DNA from 2 places in the Cryobacterium sp. M25 genome. Region 1 is predicted to be linked to the other one. Evidence: predicted binding sites of a transcription regulator. Region 1 holds the regulator's gene; the other holds the start of a gene.
What was found. The regulator LexA, encoded in region 1, represses DNA repair genes until DNA is damaged. The targets are predictions, from matches to a motif close to TCGAACANNTGTTCGA.

Region 1 (5,681 bases):
CTCGTGCTGCTGGGACTCGGCCGGGACGACTCGTCCATCCCGGAATCGTTCTCCTACTACGACCAGATGTTGGATGCCCTGTGCACGGTGGGCGCCGTCCCCGCCCGGTTCGCGCATCTGCGGGGCGCGGACGGCCACCTCGACCTGGCCGGCTACTTCACCCTCGCCCGCGGCGAAGGGGAGAATCCGCCGCTGGAGATGACCAAATGGTTCGACACCAACTACCACTACCTGGTGCCGGAGATCGGCCCCGAGACCGAGTTCACCCTCGCCGGCACCCGCCTGGTGCGCGAGTTCGAGGAGGCGAAGGCGGCCGGATTCCTGACCCGGCCCGTCATCGTCGGCCCGGTCACCTTCCTGCTGCTGAGCAAGCCCAGCGACGAGGCCCCGGCCGGATTCAGTCCGCTTGACCGCCTCGACGACCTTGTGCCGGTCTACGCCGCCCTCCTGCAGCGGCTGCGCGCCGCCGGAGCCGAATGGGTGCAGCTCGACGAGCCTGCCCTGGTCAGCGAGAGCATCGACACCCCGAGAACGGATGCCCTCGCCGGCCTCCGCTTCGCCTACAACACCCTCGGCGCCCTCGCCGAGCGTCCCGCCCTGTTCGTCGCCGCGCCGTACGGCAGCCTCGACGACGCCCTACCCGTTCTTGCCATCACCCCGGTGGAAGCCATTGGGCTTGACCTCGTGCGGGGAAGCGTGCCGGCGGAGACCCCCGGACTGGACACGACCACTCTCGTGGCCGGCATCATTGACGGCCACAATATCTGGCGCGGCGACCTGGCCGCCGCCTTCGACACGGCGGCCGGCCTGGTCCGCCTCTCGCCGCGGATCTCGGTTTCCACCTCAACCTCGCTGCTGCACGTTCCCCACGACGTCGACGATGAATCGGCGCTGGACGACGACCTGAAGAGCTGGCTGGCCTTTGCGGATCAGAAGGTCGCGCAGGTTGCCACACTCGCCCGCGGCCTCAGTCTGGGTCGCCGTGCCATCGAGACCGACCTCTCTGCGGCCTCCGCGGCCCTCGACGCGCGGGGGGTGGCTCCCGGAGTCCACGATGGCGCCGTTCGGGTGCGCGCCGACGCGCTCGCTCCGGGCGACTTCACCCGGGGCGCCTACGCAGACCGAGTGGCAGCCCAGGAGATGGCCCTCGGGCTGCCGTTCCTGCCGACGACCACGATCGGATCCTTCCCGCAGACCGGGGACATCCGTCGGGCCAGGGCGCAGCTGGTACTTGGGGTGCTGAGCACCGCGGAATACCGGGACCTGATGCGCGCCGAAATCCGTCGGGTCGTCGCGTTGCAGGAAGACATCGGCCTCGACGTGATCGTGCACGGGGAGCCGGAACGCAACGACATGGTGCAGTACTTCGCCGAGAACCTGGACGGCTTCGCGGTCACCGAGAACGGCTGGGTGCAGTCCTACGGCAGCCGGTGCGTGCGCCCGTCGATCCTCTGGGGTGACGTGTCCCGACCGCGGCCCATCACGGTCGAGTGGTCGGCGTTCACGCAGGGGCTGACGCCCAAGCCCGTCAAGGGGATGCTCACCGGTCCGGTCACGATCCTCGCGTGGTCGTTCGTGCGCGACGACCAGCCGCTGGGCGAGACGGCCAGGCAGGTGGCCCTGGCCCTCCGGGACGAGATCGCCGACCTGGAGACGGCCGGCATTCAGATCGTCCAGGTCGACGAGCCCGCGCTGCGGGAGTTGCTGCCATTGAAGCAGAAGGACCAGGCGGAATACCTCGACTGGTCGGTGGGGTCCTTCCGCCTGGCGACGGCCGGTGCGGCCGTGGCCACCCAGATCCACACCCACCTCTGCTACTCGGAGTTCGGGGTGGTCATCGACGCGATCCGCAACCTGGACGCCGATGTGACCAGCATCGAGGCGGCACGCTCTCGCATGGAGGTGGTGGGCGATATCCGGTCCCAGGGCTTCGACCACGGTATCGGCCCGGGAGTGTGGGACATCCACTCGCCGCGTGTGCCGAGCGTATCCGAACTCACCGACCTGCTCGAGCGCGCCGCGGCAGCCATCCCGGCCACCCGGCTCTGGGTGAACCCCGACTGCGGCCTCAAAACCCGCGGCTACGCCGAAACCGTCCAGTCCCTGCACAACATGCTCGCCGCCACCCGCATCCTCCGCGCCCGCCTGACCTCCTCCGTCTCCGCCTGACCCCGCCTCCACCCACACAAAAGCCGGGCACGACACCAAAAACAGTGTTCGTGCCCGGCCCACAAGACCCGGATCACAAGACCCGACCGAAATAACCATGGTGACTCAACGCACGCGCGTCTCCACGACGCTGGTCGAAACCGTCGAGACCAAGAGTCGGACTGAAGTGCTGAAGTGCTGAAGTGCTGAAGTGCTGATGTGCTGTAGTGCTGATGCCCTAAACCGACCGCAGCACTGCCACAACCTTCCCCAGAATCTCGGCGTGATCGCCGACGATGGGTTCGAAGTTGGTGTTGCGGGGCAGTAGCCAGGTGTGCCCGTCGCGCTGGCGGAAGACCTTGACGGTTGCCTCGTTGTCGAGCATGGCTGCAACGATTTCACCGTTTTCGGCGGTCTTCTGCTGCCGCACGACGACCCAGTCGCCGTCCATTATGGCGGCGTCGATCATCGATTCGCCCGACACCTTGAGCATGAACAGGTCGCCCTTGCCCACCAGCTGGCGGGGTAGCGGGAAGATCTCGTCGATCTGCTGTTCGGCGGTGATCGGGATGCCGGCGGCGATTCGACCGACGAGCGGAACCATGGCGGCGTCGCCGACCTGCACTCCGGTGTGGAAACTCTCCGAGGCTCCGGCCGTCGTGTCTTCGGGCGACTGCGGAATCTCGATGAGCACCTCCAGTGCTCGGGGACGGTTCGGGTCTCGGCGGAGGTAACCGCTCAGTTCCAGCTGGTTGAGCTGGTGGGTGACGCTCGACAGTGACGACAGGCCGACGGCGTCGCCGATCTCGCGCATGCTCGGCGGATAGCCGCGTTGGCTGACCGAGCGCTGGATGACGTCGAGGATGGCGAGCTGCTTCTCGCTGAGGCTCTTGCGCCGTCTGGTGCCGCCCTTGTCGCGGGGACCGCTGGTGTTCTGTGCCACGTTCGTCGCTCCTCGTTTTGATTGATGCGCTGGCGGCAAACAGCGAATGCCGCCGATTCACGCGAATGTCGGGGGTGCCTGATTGAGTGTCAATCAACAATCGAAACTGTATCCGCGTTGAGCCCATTAAACAAACATGTATTCGAGTGGGTCGGAGTAAATATTTCAGAAACTACCGAATAAAGCTTGATTGTTCGAATAATCGAATATACATTCGGAACATAAGTTCGCATCCGGCTCTCCCGGCCGAGAGTCGGATGCGTCTTCTCACAGGAGGTATGACATGAGCACTGCACTTGAACGAGGCGCCCCCATCGCGACCGGACGCACCCGGCTCCGACTCACCCGGCGCGGTCGCGTCGTTTTCACGTCCCTGGCTGCCTTGCCGCTCGTAGCCGTGGCCCTGGCCGTCGCCCTCAACGGAGGCATCGCCGCCGCCGAGAACTCAACCGTCGCTCGCGTGGCCACGGCCTTCGACTACGTCACTATCAAGTCGGGGCAGTCGCTCTGGCAACTTGCCGAGACAATCGCGCCCACGTCCGATCCGCGCGAGGTGATCGCCGAGATTGTGAGCCTCAACCAGCTGCCGTCCGACAGCGTGCAGCCCGGTCAGCGGCTGGCGCTTCCGAACGACCTGTGAACTACCCGCGGCGAGCCCCCGCCGGTCTCACCCCGGTAACATGGGGGGAGTGACCAGTCTCAACGATCTGCCCCTTCGCGATAATCTGCGCGGACTCACTCCCTATGGGGCGCCGCAGTTGCACGTGCCGGTGGCTCTCAACGTGAACGAGAACACCCACGGCATCCCGGCTGAGGTGGCGCAGGACATCGTGGCGGCATTGGCTCTGGCGGTCACGACCGTGAACCGATACCCCGATCGGGAGTTCACCGAGCTGCGGGATTCCCTCGCCCGTTATCTTGGTCACGGCCTCACCCGAAAGAACATTTGGGCCGCCAACGGTTCCAACGAGGTTCTTCAGCAGGTGCTGCAGGCCTTCGGCGGCCCGGGTCGGTCCGTGCTCGGCTTCGCGCCGACCTACTCCATGTACCCTCTGCTCGCCTCCGGCACCGGCACCCGCTGGATCGCGGGTGGTCGTGACGCAAAGTTCGAACTCTCACCGGCCACGGCGCTCGAGTGGGTCGACCGGGTTGCCCCTGACGTCGTCTTCCTCTGCTCGCCGAACAACCCCACCGGCACGCCCCTGTCCCTGGAAACGATCGAGGCCGTCTACGATGCGAGCGACGGCATCGTCGTCGTCGACGAGGCGTACGCCGAGTTCGGGACGGATGACGCGCCAACCGCCCTGAGCCTGCTTCCCGGCCGGGAGCGCCTGCTGGTGTCCCGCACCATGAGCAAGGCGTTCGCCTTCGCCGGTGTGCGCGTCGGCTATCTGGCCGCCGATCCCGCTGTGACGGATGCCCTCCGCTTGGTTCGTCTGCCCTACCACCTGTCCGCGCTCACCCAGGCTGCCGCGGTCGCCGCGCTCGTCCACACGCCCGCGATGCTTGCCATGGTCGACGACATCCGCGGGCAGCGGGACCGCATCGTGAGCGAACTGGCCCGGCTTGGCTACACTCCGCTGCGCAGTGCGAGCAACTTCGTGCTGTTCGGCGGCGTTGAGGACCCTCGGGCCACCTTCGAGGCGCTGCTGGCGGAAGGCATCCTTGTGCGCGACGTCGGCATCCCGGGCCACCTGCGGGTCAGCGCCGGCACCGAGGCCGAGACCACGGCGTTCCTCGACGCCCTCGAGGCGCTTGGGCGGTCGTGAACGGCTCGGGCCAATAAACTAGCCGTATGAGCTTCTCTTTCGCGACCACCTCGCCCCGTTTCGCCCACCTGCAGCGCGAGACCAGCGAGTCGAGCATCGACCTGTCGCTCAATCTCGACGGCACCGGTGAGTCGGACATCCAGACGTCGGTCCCGTTCTTCGATCACCTGCTCACGGCCTTCGCGAAACACTCGTTGACCGACCTCACCGTGCGCGCCCGCGGCGACATCGAGATCGATGTGCACCACACGGTCGAGGACGTCGGCATCCTGCTCGGCCAGGCGATCAAGCAGGCTCTCGGGGACAAATCCGGCATCTCCCGCTACGGTGACGCCGTCGTGCCGCTCGACGAGGCCCTCGTACAGGCCGTCGTCGACATTTCCGGGCGCCCCTACCTCGTGCACCAGGGCGAGCCGGCCGGTTTCGAGTTCCACCTGATCGGCGGCCACTTCACCGGCTCCATGGTGCGCCACGTGTTTGAGGCTATCGCCTTCAACGGCGGCCTCACGGTGCACGTCACCGTGCAGGGCGGCCGCGACCCGCACCACATCGCCGAAGCCGAATTCAAGGCGTTCGCCCGCGCGTTCCGCCAGGCGAAGGCGCTCGACCCGCTGGTGTCCGGCGTCCCCTCGACCAAGGGTGCGCTGTGACCAGCGTCGTTGTCCTCGACTACGGCACCGGAAACGTGCACTCCGCCGTCAAGGCACTCGAACTCGCCGGGGCCGAGGTGACGCTGACCAGCGACCGCCGTCAGGCGCTTGAGGCCGACGGGCTCGTCGTGCCCGGCGTGGGCGCGTTCAGCGCCGTCATGCAGGCTCTGA
Region 2 (4,263 bases), on a different contig from region 1:
CAGGCGGACTGGTAGGTGGGCAGGGCGAACGCCGCCCCGTGCGCCTTGGCGAAACCGAAACTGCCGAACCCGGCGAGCACCGTCCAGGCGCGGTCGATCACGGCGGGGGTGAACCCGCGCTCGAGGGCACGCATCCGCACGTACTCCTCGATCCGGGGAAGCTGCTCCGGTTTGCCAAGGTGGCGGCGGAAGACATCCGCTCGGCCGAGCCCGCAGCCGGTGAGTTCGTCGAACAGGCGCATCACCTGCTCGTGGAAGATCACCACACCCTGCGTCTCTCGGAGGAACGGCTCGAACCGAGGGTGGATGTAGTCGGGCATCACCTCCCCATGCCGGGCCTGAAGGTATTTCAGGGGCATGTTGTTCTGCATCGGCCCGGGCCGGAACAGGGAGATCTCCACGGTGAGGTCGTTGAACACCTCGGGCTGCAGCTTGCCGACCAGCTCCATCTGGCCGGGAGATTCGATCTGGAAGATGCCGAGGGTGCGAGTGGAGCGGATCAGTTCGAAGGTGTCCGGGTCGTTCAGTGGGATTCGGTCGAGGTCAATGGTCTCGCCCGACAATCGGTGATGTTCCTCGACGGCGTGGGCCATGGCCGACTGCATGCGCACACCGAGGATGTCCAGCTTGATCAGGCCCATCGGGTCCATGTCGTGCTTGTCGAACTGGGACATGGGCAGCCCCATGCCGGATGCCTGCACCGGGGTGCGGTCGAGCAGGGAGGCGTCGGAGAGGATGACGCCGCAGGGGTGCACGGAGATGTGCCGGGGAAGCCGGTCGAGTTTGGCGGTCAGGTCGACCAGCAGGTCGAGCTGCGAGGAGGCGCGCACCTCGGCGGCCAACGGCTCGAGCTCGGGCTTCTCGGCCAGGGCGCGGCGGAAGTCGCGCGCGTTGAAGCGCCACATCTGCTTGGCCACCGCGGCCACCTGCTCGTGATTCATGCCGAGGGCCAGGCCGGCGTCGCGCACGGCCCCGCGGCCGCGGTAGGCGTTCGTCATGGACATCAGCGACACCCGATCGCTGCCGAAGGTGTCGAAGAGCGTGCGATAGACGTCGTGCCTTCTGGCGGACTCGACGTCGAGGTCGATGTCGGGCAGGGTCTGCCGCTCGGGGGAGAGGAACCGCTCCCAGAGCAGCCCGTTGGAGATGGGCTCGACGGAGGAGGTGTGCAGGGCGTAGTTGAGCACCGAGCCCACCCCGGACCCGCGCGCCTGGATGCGGATGCCCATCTCCCGGATGATGTCCGCCACCCGGGCGACGGTGAGGAAGTAGCCGGCGAAACCGAGGTGCTCCACCGTCTTCAGCTCGTGCACGAGACGTGCGTGCGCAGCATCCGCCAGCGACCGGCCCGCCGGCGACGTGACGGGGTAGCGGTCGTCGATGCCGGCCCGGGCCCGGGCGTGCAGCTCGGTCAGCGGGTCGCCGCTGACGCCGATGATGCGTGCCTCCGGCATGCGCGGGTGACCCAGGCCGATGTCGGAGTCCGGGTCGAGGCTGCACCGCTCGGCAAGCTGCTCGGTGTCGCGGAACAGTCGGTCGACGGCGCCGTCGTCGTGCAGCCCGGCGTCGACGACCATGCGCGCCACCTGCCTCATGGCGACTTCGGATTTCAGCCAGGCCTGGCCGTTGGTCTGCAGCTGCTCCAGGTTCGCCAGCGCCGTTAGGGTGCGGGCCGCGTCGGCCAGGTCGGCGGTGACGGCCTCGTCGGGGGTGCCGTAGCGCACGGCGTTGGTGAGCACGGCGGGCAGCGCGGCGTGCTCGAAGAGGGCGAGCATGCGGGTGGCCGGCGTCACGCTGCCGGGAGTCCCCGGCGCCGCCAGATGGCAGACGATTTCACCCACCACCGACTGCGGCGGCAGGGCGCGCAGCCACGCGGTGAGGCAGGCCCCGGCCGCGTCGGTGTCGCGGCGCTCGACCGATTGGCCCACATCGGAGGTAGGGCCGAGCAGCACGGTGAGGCAGCGCAGTCCGGCCAGCTCGGCGAGGTGCGAGCGGGCGATGCTGGGGCGCCCCGACGCGCTGTGCGCGGCGCTGTTGTGGGCGGCGCTGACCGCGCGGCAGAGGGCCGCATAGCCACGACCGTTCATATCACCATGGGCGAGCACCACGATCCGGCCCAACGGATGCCCGTCGTCGTCGTGCACCGCGAGGTCGGCGCCCAGCCCCGGCCGGATGCCCGCGGCCGCGCAGGCGCGCACGTGCTTGACCGCGCCGTAGAGACCGTCCCGGTCGGTGAGGGCCAGGAAGGAGCCGTTCTGCGCCTGCGTCTGCTCCACCAGCGCCTGGGGGAGAGTAACGCCGAAGTGCGTGGAGTAGGCGCTCGCGACGTGGAGGTGTGCGAACATGTGTGTACTCCTCTGGCGGGCAGGTCGATGGGTGATAGATAGAACAAATGTTCGATGTAGGGAGTGTACGTCACACGGCCGACACGCGCTACCGGCAGTCTGGCTAGGCTAGGTGGCTCAGCCGTCGTTCGCCTCGTTTGGAGATCCCCATGACCACGCCCACTTCGTCCTGGACGGACTATCTCGGCCGTGCCGCCATCCGCTCCGGTCAGGCCCTGCTGGTCCTCGCCCTGCTGGTGGTGGCCATCTACGGGATCACGCAGCTCAAGCTGGTCTTCACCCCGCTCCTGATCGCCCTGATCGTGGCGTCGGCGCTGCGCCCCTTCATGCGGTTCCTGCTGGCCCGGGGGGCGAACGAATCCCTTGCCGCGGCGATCACCCTGATCTTGAGCGTCGCGGTCTTCGGTGGCGTCGTCACCCTCGTGGTGTTAGGCATCCGTGGCGAGTGGGACACCCTCTTCACCTCGGCCAGCGAGGGCCTCGACAGCCTGCAGGAACTGCTCACCAGCGGCACGCTGCCGATCGATTCCGCTCAGATCGATTCGGTGCGCGAGTCGGTCATCGACTTCGCCACCAGCAGCCAGTTCGGGTCCGGGGCCCTGGTCGGGGTCTCCGTGGCCGCCGAGATCGTGGCCGGCGTGGTGCTCGGCCTCGTCGTGCTCTTCTATTTCCTGAAGGACGGCCCCCGCATTTGGAGCTTCCTCATCCAGCCGCTCGCCGGCAAGCGGCACGAGCGGGCCGTACGCGTCGGCGTGAGCAGCGTCGAGGTATTCGGCAACTACGTGCGCGGCACGGCGATCGTCGCGTTCGTCGACGCCCTGTTCATCGGGATCGGACTGTGGATCCTGCAGGTTCCGCTGGCGCTGCCGCTCGCCGTCATCGTCTTCGTCGGCGCCTTCATCCCCATCGTCGGGGCGACGGCCGCCGGCATCCTGGCCGCACTGGTGGCCCTCGTCACGAACGACCTGACCACCGCCATCATCGTGGTCGCGATCGTGGTCGCAGTCAACCAGCTCGAGGGCAACTTCCTGTCCCCGGTGGTGCTCGGCAAGTCACTGCGCCTGCACGGCCTGGTGATCCTGCTGGCACTGACGGCCGGCACGATCCTGGGCGGCATCGTCGGCGCGGTCATCTCGGTGCCGATCGCCGCCGTGGGCTGGGCCGTCATCAAGGCCTGGAACGCTCCCACGCCGCCGGTTCCGGTAACGCCGGTTCCGGTGCCGCCGGTCGCACCGGTTGAATCGGCCCCGCCTGCCCCGCCGCTCGGGGCGGCCGGCGCGAAACCCTAGCCGATGCGCGCCAGGTTCGGTGTTGAACCAATTCGACGGAGATTCTCGTTCACAACTGCCTTTTCGGAGTTTTCAGGGCCGATTCGGGCAGAATCTCCGTCGAATTCGTTCGGGCGAGCGGTGATCAGCTGAAGGCGGAGATGCCGGTCACGGCCCGGCCGACCAACAGCGCGTTGATCTCGTAGCTGCCCTCGTAGGAGTAGATCGCCTCGGCGTCGGCGAAGATCTTGGCCATCTCGTACCGGGTGCTGATGCCGTTGCCGCCGAGCAGACCGCGGCCCAGGGCCACCGTTTCGCGCATCCGGGTCGTGCAGGTCGCCTTCGCGAGGGCCGCCTGGTCCATCGTGAGCCGCCCGCTCTCCTGCAGTCGCGCCATCTGCACCATCAGCGACAGCGACAGGGTGGCGTTGCCGATCATGCGGGAGAGCTGCTCCTGCACCAGCTGGAAGGATGCGATGGGCATGCCGAACTGGCGCCGCTCCAATGCATAGGCGCGGGCCACGTCGAAGGCGGCGAGCTGCTGGCCGACCGCCTGCCACGACACCCAGATCCGCGAGTTCCGGAGCAGCACGTTCGTGTCCTGAAAGCTCCGGCTGCCCGGCAGCCAGTTTGTGTACGGGATCCGCACC

Region 2: a site for LexA is predicted at 2,385-2,400, ahead of CXY81_RS08940 (DNA polymerase III subunit alpha). Genes of this name have one in related genera too.

The regions. Positions count from the first base shown of each region.
Region 1 covers NZ_PJJU01000058.1:26,761-32,441, reverse strand. Annotated here, with positions in the region: gene metE (5-methyltetrahydropteroyltriglutamate--homocysteine S-methyltransferase) at 1-2,169, shown strand, start outside; gene lexA (transcriptional repressor LexA) at 2,387-3,091, opposite strand; gene CXY81_RS14500 (LysM peptidoglycan-binding domain-containing protein) at 3,375-3,731, shown strand; gene CXY81_RS14495 (histidinol-phosphate transaminase) at 3,781-4,860, shown strand; gene hisB (imidazoleglycerol-phosphate dehydratase HisB) at 4,887-5,510, shown strand; gene hisH (imidazole glycerol phosphate synthase subunit HisH) at 5,507-5,681, shown strand, end outside.
Region 2 covers NZ_PJJU01000052.1:36,479-40,741, reverse strand. Annotated here, with positions in the region: gene CXY81_RS08940 (DNA polymerase III subunit alpha) at 1-2,345, opposite strand, end outside; gene CXY81_RS08935 (AI-2E family transporter) at 2,495-3,634, shown strand; gene CXY81_RS17500 (3-hydroxyisobutyryl-CoA hydrolase) at 3,759-4,263, opposite strand, start outside.